3 regions of the Paenibacillus mucilaginosus 3016 genome follow, and region 2 is predicted to be linked to each of the others. Evidence: riboswitches for the same ligand, from Rfam matches in the RefSeq annotation. Region 2 holds a riboswitch; each other region holds the start of a gene.

Region 1 (7,964 bases), 3.9 Mb from region 2:
GATACCAGATATTGGCTGGCCTGCCTTTGATGATAACGGTTGGCTGATCCGCCTGGGATGAGGCACTCCTGATTCGGCAAAAAGTATACTCATGCCAATCCGCTTGCCGGACACCCGCTGCATCTGCTCCTCGTCTGTGCGGCGTTCGTGTATGTTCTTCGTTCGGGCTCCCGTTGTCGCCCTGGTTCTGCTGGGATTCTCACGGATGGCCTCGGGAGCCGGGCGGCGCGTTCCACGATCCGCCCAACCGAATGGAAGGAGCAGGAAACGGGGTAATATAAGTGGATGAGATCAAGTCAAGGAGAGTGACGAGAATGGAAGGGTTCAGAATCGAACGCGATACGATGGGCGAAATCAAAGTGCCGGCGGATAAGCTGTGGGGCGCGCAGACGCAGCGCAGCAGCGAGAACTTCCGCATCGGTACGGAGCGGATGCCGCTCGAGGTGGTGCATGCCTTCGCCATCCTGAAGAAGGCGGCGGCAAGGGCCAACGAGCGGCTCGGCAAGCTGGAGCCGGAGAAGGCGGAGGCGATCTCCGCAGCGGCGACGGAGATCATCGAGGGCAGGTGGGACGACGAGTTCCCGCTCGTCGTCTGGCAGACCGGCAGCGGCACGCAGTCCAATATGAACGCGAACGAGGTCATCGCCCACCTGGCCACCAAGCGGCTGGAGGAGGGGGGCAAGTCGGTGCGGATTCATCCGAATGACGATGTGAACCGCTCCCAGAGCTCCAACGACACGTTCCCGACCGCGATGCATATCGCGGGTGTGCTGGCGGTCGAGAAGCGCCTGCTGCCGGCCCTGGCCGAGCTTCAGGACACGCTGAAGTCGAAGATGGAGGAGTTCAGCGACATCGTGAAGATCGGGCGCACGCATCTGCAGGACGCCACGCCGCTGACGCTCGGCCAGGAGATCAGCGGCTGGTGGGCGATGCTCGAGAAGAGCGGCGTGATGATCCGGCAGAGCGTGGAGACGATGCGCGAGCTTGCTATCGGCGGGACGGCCGTCGGCACCGGGCTCAATGCCCATCCGAAGTTCGGGGACACGGCGGCCGAGGAGATTTCGAAGGAAACGGGCATCCCGTTCGTGTCCTCGGACAACAAGTTCCACGGCCTGACGAGCCACGACCAGATCGTCTATACGCATGGGGCGATCAAGGCACTGGCGGCGGATCTGATGAAGATCGCCAACGATGTCCGCTGGCTCGCCAGCGGTCCGCGCTGCGGCATCGGCGAGATCCGCATCCCGGAGAACGAGCCGGGCAGTTCGATCATGCCGGGCAAGGTGAACCCGACGCAGAGCGAAGCGCTGACGATGGTCGTCTGCCAGGTGATGGGCAATGACGCGGCGATCGGGTTCGCGGCCTCCCAGGGGAATTTTGAGCTCAATGTGTTCAAGCCGGTCATCATCCACAATTTCCTGCAGTCCGTCCGGCTCCTCGCCGACAGCATGGAATCCTTCAACCGCAACTGCGCGGTCGGCATCGAACCGGACCGGGCGGTGATCCAGCGCTATCTGGAGCAGTCGCTGATGCTGGTAACGGCGCTCAACCCGCATATTGGGTACGAGAAGGCGGCGTCCATCGCGAAGACAGCCCACAAGGAAGGGCTTACCCTGAAGGAGGCGGCGATGCGCAGCGGGTATTTGACGGCGGAGCAGTTCGACAGCATCGTGCGGCCCGAGGACATGATTCATCCCTGGGAATCGTAAGCGGATTTTCCATAAAATACAGAGCGCACCATAGAGCTCCGTTCAGCGGGGCTCTGTTTTTGCTGCCCAGGCGTTCCGTCCGGGCACTTCTGAATGCCGTCCGGATCGTCCCGCAGCCCTTAAGACCGCAGGAAAAGAATGGGGAGCCGTCCGGATCCTCGATCCCGACGACAAGGGTTGGGTCTGTGGGCCCGGGGGTATGCCTCAGCCAGTACCGGGACTTCGTGCAGGGCCTACGCCCTTACTTCCAGCCTACCTCTGTGCAGGGTGGATTTACCAAGGAGAGGAGAATCCCCTTGTTTCCTCCCGGAAGCAGGGGGATTCCCGCCTCTTCCCATGCCGTTAGCCTCTTTCGGGCACCATGAATGCAGGTCCTGAGGCTCTTCTGGTAATAATGCCGAAATGCCTATTAAAATGGATGTCAAGCATAAAAAACATAGTTCATTAAGCACATGGAAACTCCCCTAAATCCCGATAAGATATGGCTATCAAACGAGTTCGACGACAAAATTCGCCGAATCTCGATAAAGGCAAACCTGGTGAAAACCAGCGACGCAAAGCTACAGGGGCTACAGCGACAAGGTGCGCTATGCCAGCCAGCTACCGAAAGATGACGGGGTACATAGATGTTTCCCATCCCTCCTTTCGGCTGAAGCAGGGATATTTTGTATGAAAAGGAGGCGAAATCCAAGATGAAGCTGGTGAATCTCGAGACGGGAGAAATCCTGGCGTGGGAACTGCGTACAGCGAAAACCTTCATGCAGAGGCTGCGCGGCCTGATGTTCTCGAAAGAGCTGCCGGAGGGCACCGGCCTTCATATCCGTCCCTGCCGCTCAATCCATACTTTCTTTATGCGTTACGCCATCGATGTGCTGTATTTGGACGAGAACGATACCATTGTGGGCATGCAGGAGAAGCTGCCCCCGGGCCGGGTCGGGCCGCTGGTCCCCCGCGCCGTATCGGTCATCGAGCTTCCTGCGGGAAGTCTGGGCCTGACGCGGACGAAGCATGGACAAGCCGTAGTTTTGCTCTAACCACCTAAACCTTACACCCCAAAGGAGAGAGACACACCATGATGAACAAACTGAGAGCACTCGTAACCGAAGAACAGGGACAAGGCATGACGGAATACGGATTGGTCCTCGGGCTGATCGCCGTAGCGGTCGTCGCGACACTGGTGATGCTGCGTACGGAAATCACGAACATTTTCACTGACGCGCTGAACACGGTCCAGAGCCGCAACACCACGCCGTAACCTCTTCGGAAGCGGAATCAAGTTCTGAAGACCTCAGGCGCAGGGAACCGGAAGCTGCCTAAAGCCAAGCGGACTCCCCATAATGCAGGCAGCCTGCCGCCAACAAAAGTCGGAATTTTCAAACTATAAATCGGATCGGATCATTCGGCCCTTCCGGCACCAATCGATCGATACTCCAAACCAACACCACAAAGGAGACATACACCATGATGAACAAACTGAGAGCACTGGTAACCGAAGAACAGGGACAAGGCATGACGGAGTACGGTTTGGTCCTCGGGCTGATCGCCGTAGCGGTCGTCGCGACACTGGTCATGCTGCGTACGGAGATTACGAACATTTTCACCGACGCGCTGAACACGGTCCAAAGCCGCAACACTACGCCCTAATCGGTCCAGGGCTGCCGCTCCAGAGCAGGGAACCGGCGAAGGGCGGCCCCAGCACCTCCGGCCCTCCCGGCAGCGGACTGTCACTAATCATCGGAATTTTCAAACGACACCACCCGAGCGGGCGGCCAATTCAACCGCCCTTACCACCTAACCTACCCATTCAAAGGAGAGACATAACATCATGATGAACAAACTGAGAGCACTCGTAACGGAAGAAAAGGGACAAGGCATGACGGAGTACGGTCTGGTCCTCGGACTGATTGCTGTAGCCGTGGTCGCCACGCTGGTGATGCTGCGTACGGAAATCACGAACATTTTCACCGACGCGCTGAACACGGTTCAAAGCCGCAGCGAGACGCCATAAACGGCGAGACAGAGGGCGCACCCGCACACTCTTAGGGGGAGCCGCAGCGGCTCCCCGACATATGGCAGCCCAGGTTGACGGCAAACATAGACCGAAGCCAGGCTTGTTGGAACCGCTTCCCACGGCCGCAAAGCGGAGGAACACACCTACACCCTACCCATTCAAAGGAGAGACCGACATCATGATGAACAAACTGAGAGCACTCGTAACGGAAGAAAAGGGACAGGGCATGACGGAGTACGGTCTGGTCCTCGGACTGATCGCCGTAGCCGTGGTCGCTACACTGGTGATGCTGCGTACCGAGATCACGAACATTTTTACCGACGCGCTGAACACGGTTCAAAGCCGCAGCGAGACGCCATAATCGGGCGGCGCACACGGCAGCCTGCGGTTCGTACCCGGATTCGCAGGCTCCGGTGTTTCCCGGAGGGAGTCACCTCCGGCAGTACATAACGAAAGAGGGGAGCCTTATGCTGATCGACGCCGTGCTGCTCGTTATTTTGGCGGTATGCACAGTCACGGATATCCGAACACGCAAAATTTACAACAAAGTCATCGGTCCCGGCCTGCTGGCCGCACTGGGACTGCAGGCAGCGGAGGGCGGCTGGAGCGGGGTTCTCGGTGCCGGTATCGGCTTCGCCGCCGGCCTCGGCATTCTGCTGATTCCCTACATCTTGGGCGGTATGGGAGCAGGCGACGTCAAGCTCCTGGCGCTGGTCGGCGCCTTCAAGGGAGCGGCCTTCGTCGGGATGGCCGCCGTGTACATGGCGCTGCTGGGCGGGGCGATGGCCCTGTGCCTGCTTCTGCTGCGACGGGGCTGGAAGGAGAGGGCGCGCAGCCTCTGGGCAGCCATGGTCTCGGTGCGCTCGGGCCTCGGACTGCCCGCCGCGCAGCCCCTGCCTGGCGGGGCGGCAGCACTCACGTATCCGTACGGTCCGGCGATTGCCGGCGGCTGCCTCCTCTGCTACCTGGCGAGAGGATGGGGGATCGGATGAAGCGGATGAAGGAGGATGGGGAGCGGAGCGGTACGGGGGGCAGGCAGCGGGGGCGTACCGCTCTCCGCAGGCACCGGCTGCTCCGGGAGGAGCACGGCCAGTCCTTGACGGAGCTGGCCCTGATGCTCCCGCTCCTGCTGCTGCTGGTCTGCGGCGTCGTGGATTTCGGCCGCGTGCTGTATGCCTACCTGCACCTGAACCTTGCGGCGCAGGAGACGGTCCGCCTCGGGGGGCTGGGCCGCAGCGATGCGGAGATCACCGCGTTCGCCCGCAGTTACGTTCATCTGGGCGGAGCGGAGTCGCTGGTGGTGACCATTGCTCCCCTGCAGGCGCAGCGCCGGTCCGGCGAGTATATCAAAGTTACCTTAAGCTATCCGGTAGGGTACATCACCCCGCTTGTGGGAGGGCTGCTGCCGGCGCCGGTTGTGGCGGCGGATTCAACCATACGGGTGGAGTGAGACATAAGACAAAGCCAACAAGGAAGGGGGAAGAGTCATGGGAAGACGTTTCCTCGGGGAACAGCAGGGCAGCGCGCTGGTCCTCGCCGCCTTGATGCTGGCGGTGCTGCTTGGCGCAGCGGGCCTGGTCATCGACGGGGGGACGGTCTACGTGCAGAAGAGCCGGCTGCAGAAAGCCGCTAATGCGGCGGCGCTGTCGGGGGCTCAGGAGCTGACGGGCGCGCAGGCCGCGGTGAACGGGGTCGTCCGGGAGGTGCTGCTCCGGCACGGAGAGGAGCCGTCCCTCGTGTCTTCGCAGGTCGAGCTTGGCCGCAAGGTGACGGTGTCGCTCCGCCGGGAGGTGAAGCTCGGCTTCTCCGGGCTGTTCGGGCGGGAATCCGCACCGGTGGAAGCCCGGGCCGCGGCGGAGATCCTGACGATGGGCGAAGCGGCCGGAGCCGCACCCCTCGGGATTGACGAGAGCATCCCGCTCGAATTCGGCCGCCAGTACCGGCTGAAGGTCGACCAGACGGAAGTCAGCTACGGCAACTTCGGGGTTCTGGCGCTGGGAGGCACCGGGGCGGCGACATACGAGGATAATCTGAAGTACGGCTACAAGAAAGCGCTCAAGGTCGGCGATATCATCGAGACGCAGACGGGCAATATCGCGGACAAGACGCGGGGGGGCGTCAACGAGAGGATCAACAGCTGCCCCTACCCGGACGGGGATTATTCCCACCGGGACTGCACCCGGATTATCCTGATCCCGGTGTACAAGCCCTACGCCCAGACGTCCAGCCAGCTCAAGCAGGTGGAAATCAAGGGGTTCGCCTACTTCTATATCTCGAAGCCGATGGCTCCCAAGGACACCTATATCGACGGGATCTTCATCCAGCGGGCCGGTACCGGGATCGCTGCGCCGGGAGCCGTCTCCCGGGGAGCTTATGCGATCCGGCTGACAGAGTAAAGGGCGGCATCGTGGGTGGTGAATAAGACGGACAGAGGAACGGACAAAGGAGAGGACAGACATCATGAGATCCAAGCTGATTATGGCCGCGGCCCTGGTCATGGGGCTGTGCACGACCTTCTTATTTTTCAATTATATGAAGAAATTCGATACCGCGGCCGCCGTTCAGGCGTCCATGGTGGAGGTGGTGGCCGTGAAGGCCGCCGTCAAAAAGAACCAGGTGCTGGATGCCTCGCAGCTGGAGCTCGTGCAGGTGCCGGAGCTCGGTCTGCATCCGCAGGCCGTACGAATGCTGGCGGAGGCCGAGGGCAAGCTGGCCGGCGGGGAGCTGGCTGCGGGCGAAGTACTGCTCGCCCATCACCTGACCGGAGGCCGCGTGGAATCGCTGTTCGTCTCCCGCAAGGTGCAGGAAGGCTTCCGCGGCGTCTCGGTCGGCGTCAACTTCGTCCAGTCGGTCTCGAATCTGATCGAACCGGAAGACATGGTCGATGTGGTGTTCACGCCGGCGGACAAGGGTACGGGGCCTGTGGCCTCCATCACGCTGCTGGAGAATGTGCGTGTGCTGGCGGTAGGCCGCCGGATGGTCGAGGCCGACAAGGATACGCCGTATGCGGAATACAGTGCGGTCACGCTGGAAGTGAAGGCGGCGGATACCGTCAAGCTGGTTCAAGCGGATGAGCTCGGCACCGTTTCGCTGGTGCTGCGCGGCCGTGCGGTGCAGGCGGGCTCGCCGTAAAGCGAACGGGCATACAAGCGCTGGAGCGAATACACGTTAGAACGATCGGAGCTCCGGGCGGCTGCCCGGAGGGATGCAGCGATAGAAGGATGGATGGAAGGAAGGGGGAGTCCGAATGGAACAGCGGGACAACGGTCCGGGTGCGGACCAGGCCCCGGTTACGAAGCGGGGGGAGATCATCGCGGTGGCCGGGGCCAAAGGCGGCATCGGACGCACGGTGATGACGGTCAATCTGGCCGCGGCGCTGGCGAAGAATACCCGGCTGCAGGTGGCCGTATTGGACGGAGACCTGCAGTTCGGAGATGTGGGCCTGGCGATGGATCTGCAGCCGACCTTCACGATCAAGGACGTGGCCGAGGGCATCGCCACGATGGACGGCTTCACGCTCTCGAGCTATCTCAGCCGGCACGGCAGCGGGGTGCGCGTCATGGCGGCGCCCGAGCGGCCGGAGCAGGCGGACCTCGTTACACCGCATGCGGTCGAGCGGATTGCCCTGATGCTGGCCGCTCAGCATGATTACCTGCTGGTCGACACGGGGGTAGGCCTGCAGGAGCAGACGCTCCAGTTCATCGAGAAGGCGGACCAGGTGTTCGTGCTGACGACGCTGGAGATGGTGGCGATCAAGAACACGAAGCTGATGCTCGAGACGATGGAGATGCTGGGCCTGCGCGACAAGGTCCAGGTGGTGGTCAACCGGGCGACGATGGAGAGTGTGATCAAGGCGGGGGACGTGCCGGACATCCTCGGGGTGGAGACGGCGTACTATGTGCCGAACGACTTCGGCATGGTGTCCCAGTCGCTCAATCTCGGCATTCCCTTCGTGCTGAACCAGACCAAGAGCGAGCTGGCCAAGGCCGTATACAAAATGGCCGAGCAGCTCATCGCCAGACGCGAAATTTCGCATTTCAAGCCGAAGCCGCAGTCGCTGCTGCAATCGCTGCTGCAGAAGACGAAGGGGCCGGCATCGTTCTTTTAATGAAAGGCAATCGATTCTTCTCATTTCAACCATGACTAAGGAGGCCGTGTGATGAGTTTGATGGACCGGATTCAGGCCAAGGCCAAGGAGGCGCAGGCCCAGGGGGAAGGCGCTCCGGAGGAAGCGTTCGAGACGC
Region 2 (7,964 bases):
TTCGGAGCCGTTACCGTCATCGTTTCGGAAGCGATACCCGACTGGCTGTCTTTCGCTGTGTAAGAGAGCGTCAGAGAGTCGCCGAGGAGGAAGACCTCTTTCAGATCCATGGTTACTGCCGGTGCAGTACGGTCGATGCTGACCGTAATCTGCTTCGCTTCTTCCACGTTGCCTGCGGCATCGGTGGAGTAGAAGGATACGACATTCGCGCCTTCAGCCGTTACGTTTACTGCCGTGCCTTCGGCGTATGGTGCACCGTTCACGGAGTAGTAAGTCTTGGCCACACCGCTTGCCGTATCGGCAGCATTCAGTACGACCTTCACGTCTTCTTTGGACCAGCCCGCTGGTGCGGAGGCTTCGGTCACAGGTGCCGTACGGTCAATCTGTACGGAAACCTTGCGTGCTTCTTCCTTGTTACCGAAGGTGTCGACGGAGTAGAAAGCAACCTCATGGACGCCGTCCGTACCGATCGCAGCGCTGGTTCCTTCTGCGAATGGTGCGCCGTCTACGGAGTAGTACGTGCTTGCTACGCCGCTGAGTGTGTCTGCTGCCGTCAGCCTGACGATAGCTTCGCCTGCAGTCCAGCCGCTAGGTGCAGCAGCTTCCGTAACCGGAGCCGTGCGGTCAATCACCACATCGACGGTTTGTGCTTTTTCTTCGTTGCCTGTCAGGTCTACCGAGTAGAACGATACAGTGTGCTTGCCTTCGTCTGTTACCTGGACAGATGCGCCTTCAACATATGGAGCGCCGTTTACAGAGTAGAACGTCTTGGCGGTTCCACTCGCAGCATCCGCCGCGGTGAAGCTTACTTTGCCGTCTTCCACGTGTGCTGTGGTTACAGGTGCCGTGCGGTCAATAAGGATCTTCACGCTGCGGGCCTCTTCTTTGTTGCCGGCTTTGTCTACGGAATAGAACCATACTTCCGTTGCCCCTTCGCTGCTGACAACAGCGGAAGTGCCTTCTGCATACGCGCCGCCGCCGATGGAATAGAACGTGCCTGCTACGCCGCTGCCTGCATCGGCTGCTGCGAAGGTAACCGTAACATCACCGGCAGACCAGCCTTCAACTGCCGCCGCTTCCGTTACCGGAGCGGTAAGATCGATCACAACTTCAAGGCTTTGTGCCGTTTCTTTATTCCCTGCAGCATCCACCGAATAGAAGGAAACCTGATGGGTGCCGTCCATGCCGATCTCAACCGTGGCGCCTTCGGCATAAGGAGCACCGTTCACGGAGTAGTACGTTTTGGCCACACCGCTTGCCGCATCCGCTGCCGTCAGGGTAACTACACCCTCAGTCGAAACCTGGGACTGCGTGACCGGTGCCGTACGGTCGATTTTGACTGCAGCCGTGCGCGGCTGTTCTTTGTTGCCTGCTTTGTCCACCGAGTAGAAGGCAAGCGTATGCTCTCCCTCTTCAGTGAAAGTAACCGCAGTGCCGGTCTGGTATTCTCCGCCGTTCACAGCGTAATAAGTTGCCGCCACACCGCTGTCAGTATCAACTGCAGAGAGGGTGACGACCGGCGAACCGCTGACCCAGGAGGCGGAAGCATCCGACGAAGTCACCGGAGCGGCCGTGTCCGTCACAAGACGGGCTGTCACCTTGTTGGACGGTACGGATTCACCGAAAGAGTTGCTGTAGGATGTTACATAGAACTCGTGATTCGCATAAGGCAGATTAGTTACCGTGTAAGACAGGTTGTTCAGGTTCTTCGTCAGCGCGACCGGCTGGCCGTCCACGATCTGGAACACATTATAACCGTTCGCATAGGTAGCGAATGTCCAGGTGAGCTGCGCGGTCTTGCCGTCGATCAGCTTGATGCTCGCTGTTGGCGGCTGCATCTCCGGATAGATGATATTCTCGCTCCAACGCACCGATGGAGCCGACTCGCCGAACCGGGTGCTGACGGCCGTTACTTCGTAGTGATGCGTCGTTTCCGTCAGGTTATATACCTTGTAGGTCAGTGCCGTGCCTTTGTAGAGCAGCTGTCTTGTATTGCCGATCACTTCATAGAGGCGGTACTCGTTCGCCCAAGTAACCGGGTTCCAAGTAAACGTCATGTTATTGGCATTGAACACAGAGCCTTTGAGTGTCGGCGGCTGAACCACCGGCCATACGAGAGTGAAAGCCACCTTGGAAGCTACCGGCGATTCGCCGAAGCGGTCGCTGTAGGAAACCACTTCATACTCGTAGCTGCCTTCCGGCATATTCGACTCTACCATGGACGTGCTCGTTACCGACTTCTTCAGTACGCGCTGACCGCCTTGGATGGCATATACGCGGTATGCTGTTGCGTAGGAGACCGTGTTCCACGAGAGCACGATATCATTGCCCGAAGAAATCGCATGGCGGAAGTTCCCCGGTGCCTGCATGACAGGGAAGTCCAGCGTGAACGTCAGTGTGCTGCCTTCCGGCGATTCGCCGAAGCGGTCGCTGACCGAGTGTACGACATAGGTGTAGTCCGCTTCCGGCTGATTGGCCAGGATAGCCGAAGTGGTTGTAACGGTGTTCACCAGTACCTTCTCGGTACCTTTCATCTGGTACACTTTGTACGATGTGGCATAAGTAGAGGCCGTCCATCTCAGCGTTACATCATTGCCGCTCGAGATCGTGTGCGTCAGGTTGGCCGGCGGCAGCATCGTCTGCTCATTCACCGTTACAGACACCTGGCTTCCCTCCGGAGACTCCCCGAAACGGGTGCTGACGGAGTGAACGACAAACGTGTGCTCACCGTTCGTTAATTTGGAGATCGTAGCATAAAGGGAAGTCACTGTGGTTTTCAGTACCTTTTCCCCGTTCACGAGCTCGTATACTTTATAGCTGTTCGCATAGGTAGCGGCGGTCCAGGTAAGAGCCGCATCGTTGCCGTTCTGGAGCTTAACCGTCAGGTTGGCCGGAGGAGCCACGACCGGATGCACGACCGGTACGATGATTTCCGCACCGCTTGGGGATTCGCCCAGAGTATTGGACACCGAGTGAACGACATAAGTGTATTCCCCAGCCGGAAGGTTCGAGAACCCAACCGATGTTGCAGTAACCGTGTTCTTCAGCACTTTCTGATCGCCGGAAACCAGGTATACCTTATAGCTGTTGGCGTAAGGAACCGCGGTCCATTTCAGCGTCAGATCATTGCCGTTGGCAATGGTATGCGTCAGCCCGGTTGGGGCGGCCATCGTCTCACCATTCAACGTGAACGTAAGCTGTGTGCCCTCTGCCGATTCACCGAAGCGGTTCGAATAGCTGCGAACCTCGTAGGTATAGCTGCCCGGCTGCTGATTATAGAACGTGATGTTGGTGGTGGACACCGTACTCTTGAGCGTGCGCTGTCCATTGACGATTTGATACACCTTGTAAGAGTTCGCGTTGGCGGCCGCATCCCAGGACAGGACGAAGTCCGTCGCGTTCTTGGCCGTCTGGATCAGGTTGGCAGGAGGCTGCATCACCGGAACCTCGACGGAAATGGAAACTTCGCTGCCTTCAGCGGATTCGCCAAACTTGGAAGAATATGAGTGCACTTTGTACGTATACGTGCCGCTTGGCTGATTGGAGAACGTGACCGTCAGCGTGCTTACCGTGCTCTTCAGCACAGGCTGTCCGTCCACGATCTGGTATACCTTGTAGCCGGTTGCGTTCGCAGCGGCAGTCCAGGTCAGGACGATGTCATTCACATTCTGAAGCTTGGCGGCCAGTGCCCCTGGCGCACCCATGGTGACGGAGCCAACGGTGATCGATACGGAGGCCGCCTCGGCGGAATCCCCGTAACGCGTGCTCGTCGAACGGATCTCGAACGTGTAATCGCCTGCCGGCTGGTTCGTGTAGGTTACCGACGTGCCGGTCACCGTACCCTTCAGTACCGGCTGACCGTCTACGATCTGGTACACCTTGTAGCCTGTTGCATTGGCGGCGCCCGTCCAGGTCAGGACGATGTCATTCACGTTCTGAATCTTGGCTGCGAAGTTAGTTGGAGCAAGCATCGTAATGCTGCTTACCGTGAAAGAAACCTTGGCGCCTTCGGCAGACTCGCCGAAACGGTCGCTGTATGAGCGGATTTCGTAGGTATAGTCACCTGCGGGCAGGGCCGTAAAGACCGTGCTCGTGGTGGTTACCGTCTTCTGCAGTACGGGTTGTCCGTCGATGATCTGGTATACTTTATACGAATTGGCATAGGCGGCGGAGTTCCAGCGAAGCGTTACATCACTGCCGTTCGACAGCGTGTATGCAGGATTCGTCGGTGCAGCCATAACCGGTGTTCCCACGGTCACCTGAAGCGGATTGCTGCGCTGGGATTCGCCATAGAGCGAGTTCACAGCGGATACTGCATAGGTATAAGTTCCTGCTTGAGTGTTCGTTATAGTGAACGTCCGTGCAGCCGTAGTCGTGATCAGCGAGGCATTGCCATCGGCCGAAATGCTGTACAGGCTGTACGTCTGGGCGTTCGCGGAGGAACCCCAGCTCAGTACAATATCGTTACCATTCTGGATGGTGTGCGTCAGTGTTGCAGGCGCAGCCATCTCCGGATAAACGACATCCACTTGAACCGGAGCACTCGGTCCCGATTCCCCTTCGGCGCTCAGCGTCGACACCACGTAGGTGTAGCTGCCTTCGGCCAGGTTGTTCAGCGTGTAAGAGGTTGTCGTCGATTTGGCGAGGGGCTTCAACTGACCCTCTCCGATCTCATAAACCTGATAGCCTGTGGCTCCATACACGGAGCTCCACGAAAGCTTTACGTCATCCGGGGTCACAAACTGCGATGCCAAGTTGCTTGGCGGCAGGATGGACGAATTCGTTTCTGCGGCAAAGGCGCTTACTCCCGGAAGAATCAGTTGAAGGAGCAGCATCAAGGAAACAAAGAAAGAGAAATGCGAGCGATACGGTTTGCCCATGAATTTAGTCCTACCTTTCTTGGTGTGTGAGGGGCATTGGTCCAATAAAAAAAGAACCCCGGACAAGGTTCATAGGCATTGAGCTATGATTCCTTGTGGCAACCGGCTGCCTTCCATCAAGAGAATCCCTTGAGGGTTCAGGCCCTGTGGCTTTGCGTCACGCAGTTTCCTGCGTTTTGCCCTTTTCACTAGAATATGATTTGTACATCTCTATCATATTCGATTTAGGGCGAACTGTCTATAGAAAAGCACTAGGTTTCTAGGTACAAATACCTTAAATCATAAGTTTTTGTCGAAAAATATCGAATTACGCGCAAGGATCTCCTTAACTTGGAAAACCCTTTCCCCCGGCTGTTCACTTCACTTGCCGGTACCTGATAACTTACAGCTTTATTCCCCTTTATTACTCTGCTAGAAGAACCGATCTCTCCCCGAAAGGCCCGGCTCCACGCGGCCGATGAGCCGGCGGCCTGCGTGCCGCTCTTGGAAGCAGCCTATCTGCACGGTGTCGATGTGCACATCCAATACGTCGGCGGCACGGTGTCCGCTGCCGTCCTGTCTCTGCTGAATCACGGAGCCCGCATTCCCTATACAGCCAGACTCCCGGTATAAACCGGAGCCGCCCGCCTCGGTCTACGGATGCAAACGGCGCCCCGGGTCAACAGCGCCCTCAAGAAGGGGTTCCAACCAGCGATGACACCCCGCTTCGCCGAAGGATTCAGCACTTGCCGGCCGTCGGGAAGGAGATCTGAAGTACGCCGGGCACCTCATTGAAAGCTTTAAAGGCTTCGATAAGATGCAGGCCGCCTCGCCCTGTTCTCCGCCGGCAATCTGAGCAAGCAGTTCGTGATAGTGTCCGATTGATGGGTAACGTTTGAAGCCTCCTTCCCGAATTCTCTTGTCGCCGGTCTTTGCGGCTGCCCCTGTTCTTGTACGGGGACTGCTTCTTTTATCGGCGTGATTCTACCGCGATTTGATAGGTTAATAGTAAGCATCCAACGCTTCATACACAAATAAAAAGGAGGTAGTTCAAATGGGTTTCTTGTGGTCCTTGATTATTGGCGGTATCATCGGTTGGCTGGCTGGCATGATTATGGGGAAAGATCTCCCCGGCGGCATTATCGGTAACATCATCGCAGGTTTTGTAGGCGCATGGCTCGGTGGTCTTCTCCTGGGTGACTGGGGTCCGGAAGTCGGCGGCTTCTATATCGTCCCTGCGTTGATCGGATCGATCGCGCTGGTCTTTATCGTAAGCCTGATCCTGCGCTCCATTGGACGCAACAGGGTCTAACGAAGCGATACGGACAGCACTGCCGCCGCTATAGTGGAAGCCTTCGCTTTCACTATCACTTTCGACAAGATAAGCAAAGAGCGCCGAAGCTGGATACTTCGGCGCTCTTTGCTGTGCAGGAATAGAACCAGTAAAGACGGGGATCAAGCCGTGGGCTTTATGCCGCAGCAAGCTGCGTCGGTCCCATCCCAAGCCTTAGGACATGCAAAAAACGGTACGGCCCACTCCCAACCGGAGAGAGGCCGTACCGCTGTATAGGGTCATACTTCAGGAGCAGACAGGAACGTCAGGACATCGTAGCGCTTTTCTTCTTCGTTTCACGCTGGGGGACGACAAGCTGCGGGACCATCTTCATGCTTCGAACCATGGGGACATTGCACAGCGGGCAAGCCGGCACATGCTCCATCGCATAGTGATCCCGCATCCAGCTGCGGCAGCCTTCCTGCTCGCAGGACCATACCGCCGTGTTCTCGAGCGGCGCCGCGGGAGCAGGTTTTCTTCGAAAATACATGATTCTCCTCCTTATGATTTTCCCTCAGGAAAGGGGCGCTTCCACCCTGTTCTTCAGCCGAAAAACAGGAAGCCCCCCTTCCATTTGACCATAAAAAACTGCCCCTAACACCGGTTAAGGGCAGTTTTTCTTTTGCATTGTGGGTATTACAGCTTTACAACGTTCTCAGCTTGTGGACCACGGTTGCCTTGAACTACGTTGAACTCTACGCGCTGACCTTCGTCGAGGGTTTTGAAGCCGTCGCCTTGGATTGCGGAGAAGTGTACGAATACGTCGCTGCCGCCTTCAACTTCGATGAAGCCGAAACCTTTTTCTGCGTTGAACCATTTCACTGTACCTGTTTGCATGTGAGAAAACCTCCAAAGTTTGATTTGTAACATGTTCTTTTATCTTCATTTGAAATAAAAAATTCACACATTACAAAAGGTTCCATCTTACAAATGATAACCCTTTACAATATGTGAATTCAGGTTACAAATATATGATATGCTTACATCTTACCACAGCGCGAAAGGGATTGCAAGGCGTGTGCCCAGAAAAAAGAAAAAAAGTTATTCCATAGAGAAGAGGCTGCCGGCTCCCCGGCAGTCTCCCTGTCTCCTGGCTGCATTATACTTTGAAACGGCTGACCAGCGACTGCAGCTCCGCGGCCATATGCGCCAAGTGCTGTGAAGAGGCGGACATCTCCTCCATAGTCGCCAGCTGCTCCTCGGTAGCCGCCGAAACATGCTGCGTCCCCGCTGAAGCCTCTTCGGCGATCCGCAGAATCTCCCGGATGGTCTCCGTCATCTGCTGCGTGCCGGCGGCCATCCCGCGTACTCCTGCCGAGACTCCCGCCATGCGTTCGGCCAAGTCGGCCACAGAGCGCTCGATCTGCCGAAACGACCGCCCCGCTTCCTCTGTGCTGCCGATACCTTCCTGCACCTGAGAGGTGGTCTCACGGGTGGATTGTACCGCCTCCCGGGTCTGTTCCTGAATCCCCGTAACCAGCACATCCACCTCCTGCGCGGCCCGGATCGACTGATCGGCAAGCTTGCGCACCTCACTGGCCACCACGGCGAAGCCCTTCCCATGCTCACCGGCACGGGCGGCTTCTATGGATGCATTGAGCGCAAGCAGGTTCGTCTGCCCGGCAATGTCAGTCATCAGACCGACAATGCCGCTGATCCGCTCGGACTGACCGTCAAGCTTCTGCATGACCTCCGCCAGCCCATCCACCGTCCGGTGGATCTCTTCCATCCGGGCCGCAGCCTCCTGCACGCTGCGGCTGCCTTCCCGCGCC
Region 3 (7,964 bases), 810 kb from region 2:
GGCGAATCGGCAGGCGGGGCCGGGAGCGGAGGATCCGCAGGTTGGCTGCATCCCGCCAGCACAGCCAGACAGAACGCAGGGAGCGCCGCCGTGAAGCGGCGGAATAGGTCGGAAGCTTTCATGCTGCATCTCCTTTTTGATCCGTAATCGTCTTACTCCCTCAGTCTTACTGCCGCACCATCAGCGGCTCTCTGCGGGCCACCAGCTGTGCGAACTCCGGGACGGGCAGCGGACGGCTGAAATAATACCCCTGCAGCTCGTCGCATCCCTGCTCCACAAAGAAATCGACCTCGCCCTGCGTTTCGATCCCCTCCGCCACCACGCGCATCCGCATGCTGTGCGCAAGCTCGATAATCGCCTGGACGACCGCAGCCTTCTTCCGGTCCGCTTCGATGTTCTCGATGAACGAGCGGTCCAGCTTCACATGATGAATCGGCAGATGGAGCAGCTGGCTCAAAGAAGAATAGCCCGTCCCGAAGTCGTCGATCGAAATCTGCACACCGAGATCCTTGATCTGCTCGATGGTCCCGATGACGCTGTCGACATTCTTGATGAACACCCCTTCGGTCAGCTCCAGCGAGATGTAGCGCGATTCCAGACCGGTTTCGTTCAGAATGCTCCGAAGCTTGCCGGCCAGGTCGCCTTCTTCAAAATGCCGGGCCGAGATGTTCACGGCCACCGGCAGGGCGGGCAGCCCTTCATCCTGCCAGGCCTTGTTCTGGCGGCACGCTTCCCTCAGCACCCACCGGTCAATCTCAAGAATGAGGCCCGATTCCTCCGCCTGCGGAATGAAGCGGTCCGGCGGGACCGCGCCGAGCTCCGGATGCTGCCACCGGATGAGCGCCTCCATCCCGCAGATCCGCCCGGTAGCTCCGCAGACCTTCGGCTGATAGTGCAGCCGGAACTGCCTCTGCTGCAGCGCCTCCCGGATGCCCGTATCCATCCGCAGCTTCTCCGCGGCCCCCTCCTGCAGCGGTTCGTCGAAGAACCGGATGCGGCAGCCCCCCTGCTCCTTGGCATGGTACATCGCCATATCCGCATTCCGCACGATCGTATCCATATCCCGGCCGTCCCGCGGGAAGAGGGACACGCCGAGACTGGTCGTGACATAGACCGGGGTTCCCTGCAGCACGACCGGCTCCTCGAACGAAGCGAAGAGCCGCTCAGCCTGCCGGCGGAGCAGAGCTTCATCCGATCCCTCCGCGACCAGGACGAACTCGTCGCCGCCCAGCCGGAATACCCGGGAGCCGGCCGGCGCATGCGCCACGAACCGGCTTGCGGCCACCTGAAGCAGCTCGTCTCCCGCCGCATGGCCGAGTGTGTCGTTGATCTGCTTGAAGCGGTTGAGGTCCGCGAATAGTACGCTTGCCGGACGCTCCGCAGCATCCTCCCGCTCCATGAGCTCCCGCAGGTAGCTCATGAAATACAAGCGGTTCGGCAGCCCTGTCAGCGCGTCGTAATAAGCGAGACGATGAAGCTTCTCTTCCGAGCTGCGCAGCTGCCCGGCCTGCTCCTCCAATCGCGCGTTGATCCGCTGCGATTCCTGGAACATGCGGCTGAGATTGTGCGACATTTCCCTGAAGTTGAAGATGAGATGGTGGAACTCCGAGATCCGGCTGCTCGGCCATTCGACGGCCTGTCCTTCCTGCAGCTTCCGGGGCAGTCCCGTAGTCGCTTCCGTCAGCTGAAAGACAGCCCGCATCAGCACTCGCCGAAGGAAAACGGACACGAGCGTGATACAGGCGACGAACAAGAAGAGAAACCGGAACTGTTCCTTGTATTCCCCGAACACCTGGCTCTGGTAAGCCGACGTCGGCACCTCAATATACAGGTGGAACGGAAGCGGCTCAAGCTGCTGCACGAGCACGAAGCCGCCCTCCTGCCACTGCTGCGCCGGGAGACGGCCGGACTGCGGCTGGGACAAACGGAGGAAGAACCGCTCCCCAAGCGGTACGGTCCTGTGCTCCTCCTGCCACCGGAAGACCTGGCGGGACACCACACCGTCGCCGTTGCCTGCAAGAATGCGCCCGTCCGGATTCGTGATAATGATCTGGAACAGCGTTTCCGACGTATGCTTGTCCACCAGATCCTGCAGACGCCCGAGCTGGACCACGCCCATCAACCGGACCCCGGTCAGGTCCTCCTGCTCCCACTGCTTCAGTTCCTGGATCAAGCTGTTCGCGGTATTGACCGCAAGTCCTCTGGAGCTCCGAACCGCGGCATCGTAGGACGACCAGGAATTTACCACCATATAGAGCATGTAGGGAAGCACCAGTCCGCCGAGGGTCAGGTGGACGAACAGCTGACCGAGCGACAGAATGCCCTCCGGTTCTCTGCAGGCACCGATGCCTGCAGGGTACAGCACACTGCGGATGAGCAGATCCGCCGCCAGGGCATTGAATACGCCGTTTGTAATCGAGAACATCAGAATCGGCACCAGCAGGCTTTCCCCCGCCCCATACCCCACGTCCCGGCCCAGTAGGTCAAGGGCAGCCCGACTGCAATCCAGTAGACAAAATCCCACCGCGCCAGATTGGCTCTTCCCTTGCCGGAGAAGAGTCCGAGGAACAGCACTTCCAGCATCAGCACACCGGCTTCATAGACCGGACCTCCGAACCAGAGCCCTGCGGCCCCCGCCGTCGCTCCCGCGGCAAGCCCCGCCCACAGGCCGAAGAGACGAAGGGCGGTCAAGAGAAAGAGGCTCGCAGCCGACAGGGAGATCCCATACACCAGCTGCAGCTCCCAGGCGGCTCCAAGCACCGCGAGAAGCAGACAGGCCAGGAAGAGGAACAATTTCCTCTTCCTGCCCCCGCCTCTCCCCTTTGCCTGAGGATTTCTATGTAATTCACCGCTATTCATAGCCGTAGTCTCCTTTTGGCGCGCTGCCAAAGAAAATTTGCGGTCGTTAGGGCCTGGTCGAAGAGCATCCGGGAGTGGCGGGCCATCCCGCATTCCTTCCAAGCAAAAAAGGAGCACCTATGATTAGGCAGCTCCAGTTATGGTCCTTCCATCGCTGTCTGCAGCAGCCCGGCTGTCATGCGCATAACGCTGTAGACCCGTGGCTTTGCGTCCCATGCTTTCGCATGGTTTGCCTTTTTCGATCGCATATCTAAATACTTTTCGACACAAATCATCAAATTCCTCTTTTTATCCTACTTTGTTCCTATTGGAAAATGCTGCTGACCCTCTTACGAAGCTTCATTATACTTGTTTATCGCTTAAAAAAGCGGCCCGCCGGATGTCTCCGGAGGCCGCTGTCTGCTTAGCGTACCTGGCTCCGCCTAATCGCGGTTCCAGCCGGCAATCGCCGCCAGGAAGCGCAGAATGTAGAGGAACAGGTTGATGAAATTCAGGTACATGTTCAGTGCGGCCAGCGGCACTTCCTCCGGCTCCACTCCGTCGCGGTACTGGGCTACGTCATAGAGCACCCATCCGCTGAAGATCAGGATGCCGAGCGTCGACCAGACCAGGTTGACCGCCGGCCCCATCGGAACGAAGATTGCAATGACGCTCATCAGGATCAGGCCGATCGTGCCGGCGAACAGGAAGCCGCCGAGGAACGAGAAGCTGCTCTTGGAACGGTACGCATACCAGGCCAGCGAACCGAAGATCACCGTAGTGGCGAAGAACGCGCCCGATACGATGTTGGCGCCAAGGACACCGCCATAATGCATGATGACCGGATACAGAGCCACACCGGAGATGGCCGTGAAACTGTAGAGGAACCCGTAGCCGATGTGTCTGCCCCTCATCCGGAGCACGAACGCCGCCACGAGCATTACCAGCTCGGCCACAATGAAGGCCGGCACGAGGGCCGGCGGCACGAAGACCGCGCCGAGCAGGGTGCCCACGAAGGACACCAGCAGGGACAGGGAGAACATGCGGAGAATGTGGCCTAAGCTTCCCCGGTCCGAATACGTTAATGTTTGCTGCTGCATGGAATGAGACAGCCTCCTTTTTCCATTTCATGAACTAGCTTCATTATCTTGTCTATTTTATATTACGTCAATAGCCGCGTTATGCCTTTTCCCGTTCCTCACTTTTGTTTGAGGCCGGACAGGCAGGGGTAAATACATAGCGTAATCGTGAGAGGGCTGCTGGACGAGGGGCCCCACAATCCAATTGACGGTATGGGAGGTTATTCAAATGAGCAAGCAAATTGTCGGGGTATTCAATACGGAGGAAGAAGCGATTCGCGTCATTGACCAGTTGAAAGACCAAGGGTACAGCGCAGACGATATCTCGGTTGTCGGCAAAAACCGCGGCGGACTCGATATGATCGAGGACGAGACGGGTTCGAAGGCCGAAGAAGGCGTTGCTACCGGTGCGGCAGCCGGCGGGATGCTCGGCGGAGTAACCGGCCTGCTGGCGGGGATTGGGGCACTGGCGATCCCTGGCGTAGGTCCGGTGATTGCGGCAGGTCCGATCGCAGCGGCGCTGACGGGCGCGGCGGTAGGTGCGGGTGCCGGCGGGATCGTGGGCGGTCTGATCGGCCTCGGCATTCCGGAAGACGAAGCGCGTGACTATGACGCCTACGTCCAGGAAGGCAAGATCCTGGTTCTCGTCGAGTCCGACGCCGTTCGTGACGAGCATGCCTTCGGCACGTTCCGCTCGAACAACTCGCTGAACGCCGACCGCTACGGTACGGATTATTCCTACCGCGCCGACAAGGACAGTGCGCTGGATCGCGCCGGTGACGCGATTGACCGTTCGGCCGACCGTGCGGCTGACGCCATCGAGCGCGGCTGGGAGAAAACGAAGGATGCGGTAGGCAGCGCTGCCGACAAGACGGCTGACGCGGTAGACCGCCTCGACGGCGAAGTGGAGCGTCCGTATGCCGGCAACGCGGATGCGGCCAACGTCAGTGTCTACGGCCAGTCGCTCGACGGTACGGCTACGGCGGACCTGAGCCGCTCGAACCTGGGCGCCCCTCTGAACGAAACCGAAGCGGAGCGTGAGCTGCGCCTGCGTGAAGAGCGTCTGCAGGTGGACAAGGAGCGCGTGCAGTCCGGCGAAGTCAGCATCCGCAAGGAAGTCATCGAAGAGCAGCAGACGATCAACGTGCCGGTGAGCCGCGAGGAAGTGTATATCGAGCGCCGCGACGTAACGGACGGCCGCACGGACAACACGCCGCTCGGCGAGGACGAAGTCATCCGCATTCCGGTCACGGAAGAGCGCGTCGAAGTGACGAAGAAGCCGGTCGTTACCGGGGAAGTGGCTGTCGGCAAGCGTGAAGTTACGGAGAACCGTCAGGTGTCCGATACGGTGAAACGCGAGGAAGCCGTCATCGACAGCACAGGCGAAACCCGGGTGAAGGGCGACCTCGTCGATGCCGACGAAGAGCTCATCAACCGCAACCGCCGCTAATCCGGAGGCCGGCTGCAGCCCATCCCTGCAGCTCCCCAGGCCGCCGTGCCGTTGCTCCCGCATAAGCGGGGGTAACGGCTTTTTGGCGTGGACAGGGTTTCCCCCGGCCATTGTGCAGGCGCAGGCTGCGCGCGAACCGCCTTCCACCCTCTGGAATAAATTCCAGACTTCAGGCGCATCCTGAAGAGGTATGGAAGCCCCGTTCGCCCCTCGCGGGGAATCACGTATGGAAAAGGCTGTGATGCATTTTGGTTGCCGTGCTGTATTCACTGCTGTGGATTCTGGCTGCCTTCCGGTGGGCGGACCGCAATTGGGAACGGTATTATCCCACCCTCCTCTTCTCCGTCATAGGCAACTGTCTGTACGAACTGCTCTGCTACCGGTACCCGCTGTGGCAGATGGAACCGAACGGCCTGCCCGCCGCCATGATTCCCATCCTCCTGCTCATTCTGATCGGCATGCCGCTGTCCACCTGGGTGTACCTGTCCCTCTATCCGTCCGGGGGAGGCTGGCTCGCTCAAGCCCGGCACATCCTTGCCTTCACGGCTGTATTCATCCTGCTCGAATTCGTCTCCGTGAAGTGCGGCTCCATTACCTACCATAACGGCTGGCACCTGGGCTGGTCGCTGCTCTTCAATATCTTTATGTTCATCATGCTGCGGATTCATTTCTTGAAGCCCCTCACCGGCCTGGTACTGTCGGCCGCATACACCCTGCTGCTCATGAGCCTGTTCCATGTGTCCCTCGATAAGATGAAATAAAGCCTGTTAGCCCGGCGGGCCGCAGCCATCTGACAAGCTTAACGGCTTTGCCGTCCTCCTAAGAAAAAAAGCCCCCACCGCTCCCTGCGGTGAGGACTCTCCTGCCTGCATACCCCTTATTGCTTCGGTTCCTGGAAGGTGATCGACGCGGCGGCCTGCTGGATCTGTGCCCAGAGCGCATCGGTCTTCACCGCTTCATTGACCCGGACTTCCATGGTGTACACCACGCCGTTCTTTTCGAACACATATTGATTGAGCGTGTACGGAATATCCTTGCTGATATACTGCAGAGCGAATTTCTTCACCGTCAGTCCGAGCATCGGCTCATCGCTCACCGTATACACATACTCCGCATCAATCCCGTGATTCGTCTGATGCTCCTTTTCGATCCGGCTGACGGTCTCCGCCAGATTGCCGTCTTCCACGGCGGACAGCTTAATGCTGCCTCCGTAGAAGTAGAACGTGCGGCCGGTGCCCAACTGGCTGAGGTACTCCGCATACCGGCTGTCAAAATCCTCGCGGCTTGTCGTGCTCCAAGACTCCGGCACCACAATCGAGTACCCGTATTTCTCACTGGTGACCGTCACGGTGTCCGTGTCCTTCAGAAGCTCGTTCTCGTCCTGAATGAATCCGATGGAAGCATTCATGCTGTCCTTGGGGAAATGAACCGAGGCGATAAGGTCCGCCATCGTCTTCTCCGCAGCTTCCTGCGCCTCTTCGGCATACTCGAACTGCAGCTCATACTTGTACTTGTCTTTGAAAATATACAGAACGAGCGCGTGCTTCCACTCATCCCCCATCGTGTAGGCGAACCGCTGGCTCAGTGCAGGCACGCCGTCTACCGTAATGTCAGCCGGCGCTTCTACCTTGCGGTACTCTTCCACGTAGGTCCGCTTGAAGCGTTCCTCGTCGCGGGCCGCCCAGTCCTTCAGCGTATCGCCCGACGAGACGGAGCTGACGCGTACGGACAGATCCACATCTTCTTCGGTATGGGTATAGGTCATGCCTTCCCCATAGCCTTCCTCCCAATCCGCCGGCAGGTCAAAGGAAATTCCGTATTCCGTCGCCACCGTGTTCTTGTCCCCGTAGGAAGAAATGTCCTTCAGCGCCTTGTCCTGCTTATCGAAGGCAAGCGTGAACGTATCGAGGAGATCCTCATACGAGCTGCGCTTCGCATTGTTCTGGTAGTCGGCTTCCTCCGACACAAGAAGAGTCAGGTAGTAAACTTGGTCTCCCTTGTGGAAGGCCCGGGCCTGGTAATAATACTCTCCGTCGGCCTTGCCCACAAGCTTGGCGTAAGGCTGGGAGCCCTCTTCCACATAGCGCCTCTCGAGCACGGTCTCCGCTTCCCCGTCCAGCTTGCGGAGCAGGCCGTAAGGGGACAGGTCCGCACTCTGGTTCTCTTCGACATGGATGGTGATCGCATACTCTTCCTTCGCATCCCGGAAAGTCACGGAGCCTTCATCGGACTGGTTCATCTGGATGAGGCCGGCCGGATATCTCATCGACCAGCCGTAATGGCTGTCGCCGATCCTCGTCTTGCCCTGGTCCGAATCGATGTACGAGCCTGCCGCATCCTGGACCAGCTTGACATCAGCCGTCTTCACCTCGCCGAGGACGAGCTCGACGGTCTTCGACTGGCCGCCGGAGCGCAGGGTCAGGCTGATCTTCTCCTGCGGAAGATACTTCTTCAGAGCCTCATTGTAACCGACCAGGGTGTTCACGGCGGTCTGGCCGATGGATTGGATGATATCGCCCTTCTTCAAGCCCGCCTTTGCCGCCGGCGATTCGGCTTCCACGTAAGTGACTTCAAGCCCGCTGCCCGAAGGAATGCCC

The links. A riboswitch is a leader RNA that binds a small molecule or an ion and turns the genes downstream of it on or off. The one in region 2 is predicted to bind cyclic di-GMP.
Region 1: it holds a riboswitch for cyclic di-GMP, as region 2 does, so the genes downstream of both, PM3016_RS16205 (DUF192 domain-containing protein) here and PM3016_RS36020 (OmpL47-type beta-barrel domain-containing protein) in region 2, are expected to answer to the same signal.
Region 3: it holds a riboswitch for cyclic di-GMP, as region 2 does, so the genes downstream of both, PM3016_RS40540 (hypothetical protein) here and PM3016_RS36020 (OmpL47-type beta-barrel domain-containing protein) in region 2, are expected to answer to the same signal.

What each region holds. Positions count from the first base shown of each region.
Region 1 is NC_016935.1:3,753,911-3,761,874, forward strand. Features, by position in the region: gene fumC (class II fumarate hydratase) at 315-1,709, shown strand; cyclic di-GMP riboswitch class I at 2,229-2,317, shown strand; gene PM3016_RS16205 (DUF192 domain-containing protein) at 2,402-2,743, shown strand; gene PM3016_RS16210 (Flp family type IVb pilin) at 2,782-2,964, shown strand; gene PM3016_RS16215 (Flp family type IVb pilin) at 3,171-3,353, shown strand; gene PM3016_RS16220 (Flp family type IVb pilin) at 3,535-3,717, shown strand; gene PM3016_RS16225 (Flp family type IVb pilin) at 3,899-4,081, shown strand; gene PM3016_RS16230 (A24 family peptidase) at 4,188-4,712, shown strand; gene PM3016_RS16235 (TadE/TadG family type IV pilus assembly protein) at 4,709-5,170, shown strand; gene PM3016_RS16240 (pilus assembly protein TadG-related protein) at 5,208-6,116, shown strand; gene cpaB (Flp pilus assembly protein CpaB) at 6,181-6,852, shown strand; gene PM3016_RS16250 (CpaE/TadZ family protein) at 6,968-7,828, shown strand; gene PM3016_RS16255 (TadA family conjugal transfer-associated ATPase) at 7,880-7,964, shown strand, end outside.
Region 2 is NC_016935.1:8,596,906-8,604,869, forward strand. Features, by position in the region: gene PM3016_RS36020 (OmpL47-type beta-barrel domain-containing protein) at 1-4,880, opposite strand, end outside; cyclic di-GMP riboswitch class I at 4,975-5,071, opposite strand; gene PM3016_RS39055 (hypothetical protein) at 5,292-5,453, opposite strand; gene PM3016_RS36025 (GlsB/YeaQ/YmgE family stress response membrane protein) at 5,914-6,171, shown strand; gene PM3016_RS36030 (cold-shock protein) at 6,458-6,682, opposite strand; gene PM3016_RS36035 (cold-shock protein) at 6,829-7,029, opposite strand; gene PM3016_RS36040 (methyl-accepting chemotaxis protein) at 7,292-7,964, opposite strand, start outside.
Region 3 is NC_016935.1:7,783,261-7,791,224, forward strand. Features, by position in the region: gene PM3016_RS40985 (ABC transporter substrate-binding protein) at 1-122, opposite strand, end outside; gene PM3016_RS32305 (putative bifunctional diguanylate cyclase/phosphodiesterase) at 167-2,437, opposite strand; gene PM3016_RS40540 (hypothetical protein) at 2,425-2,859, opposite strand; cyclic di-GMP riboswitch class I at 3,019-3,103, opposite strand; gene PM3016_RS32310 (Bax inhibitor-1/YccA family protein) at 3,282-3,938, opposite strand; gene PM3016_RS32315 (YsnF/AvaK domain-containing protein) at 4,147-5,367, shown strand; gene PM3016_RS32320 (CBO0543 family protein) at 5,625-6,128, shown strand; gene PM3016_RS32325 (S1C family serine protease) at 6,245-7,964, opposite strand, start outside.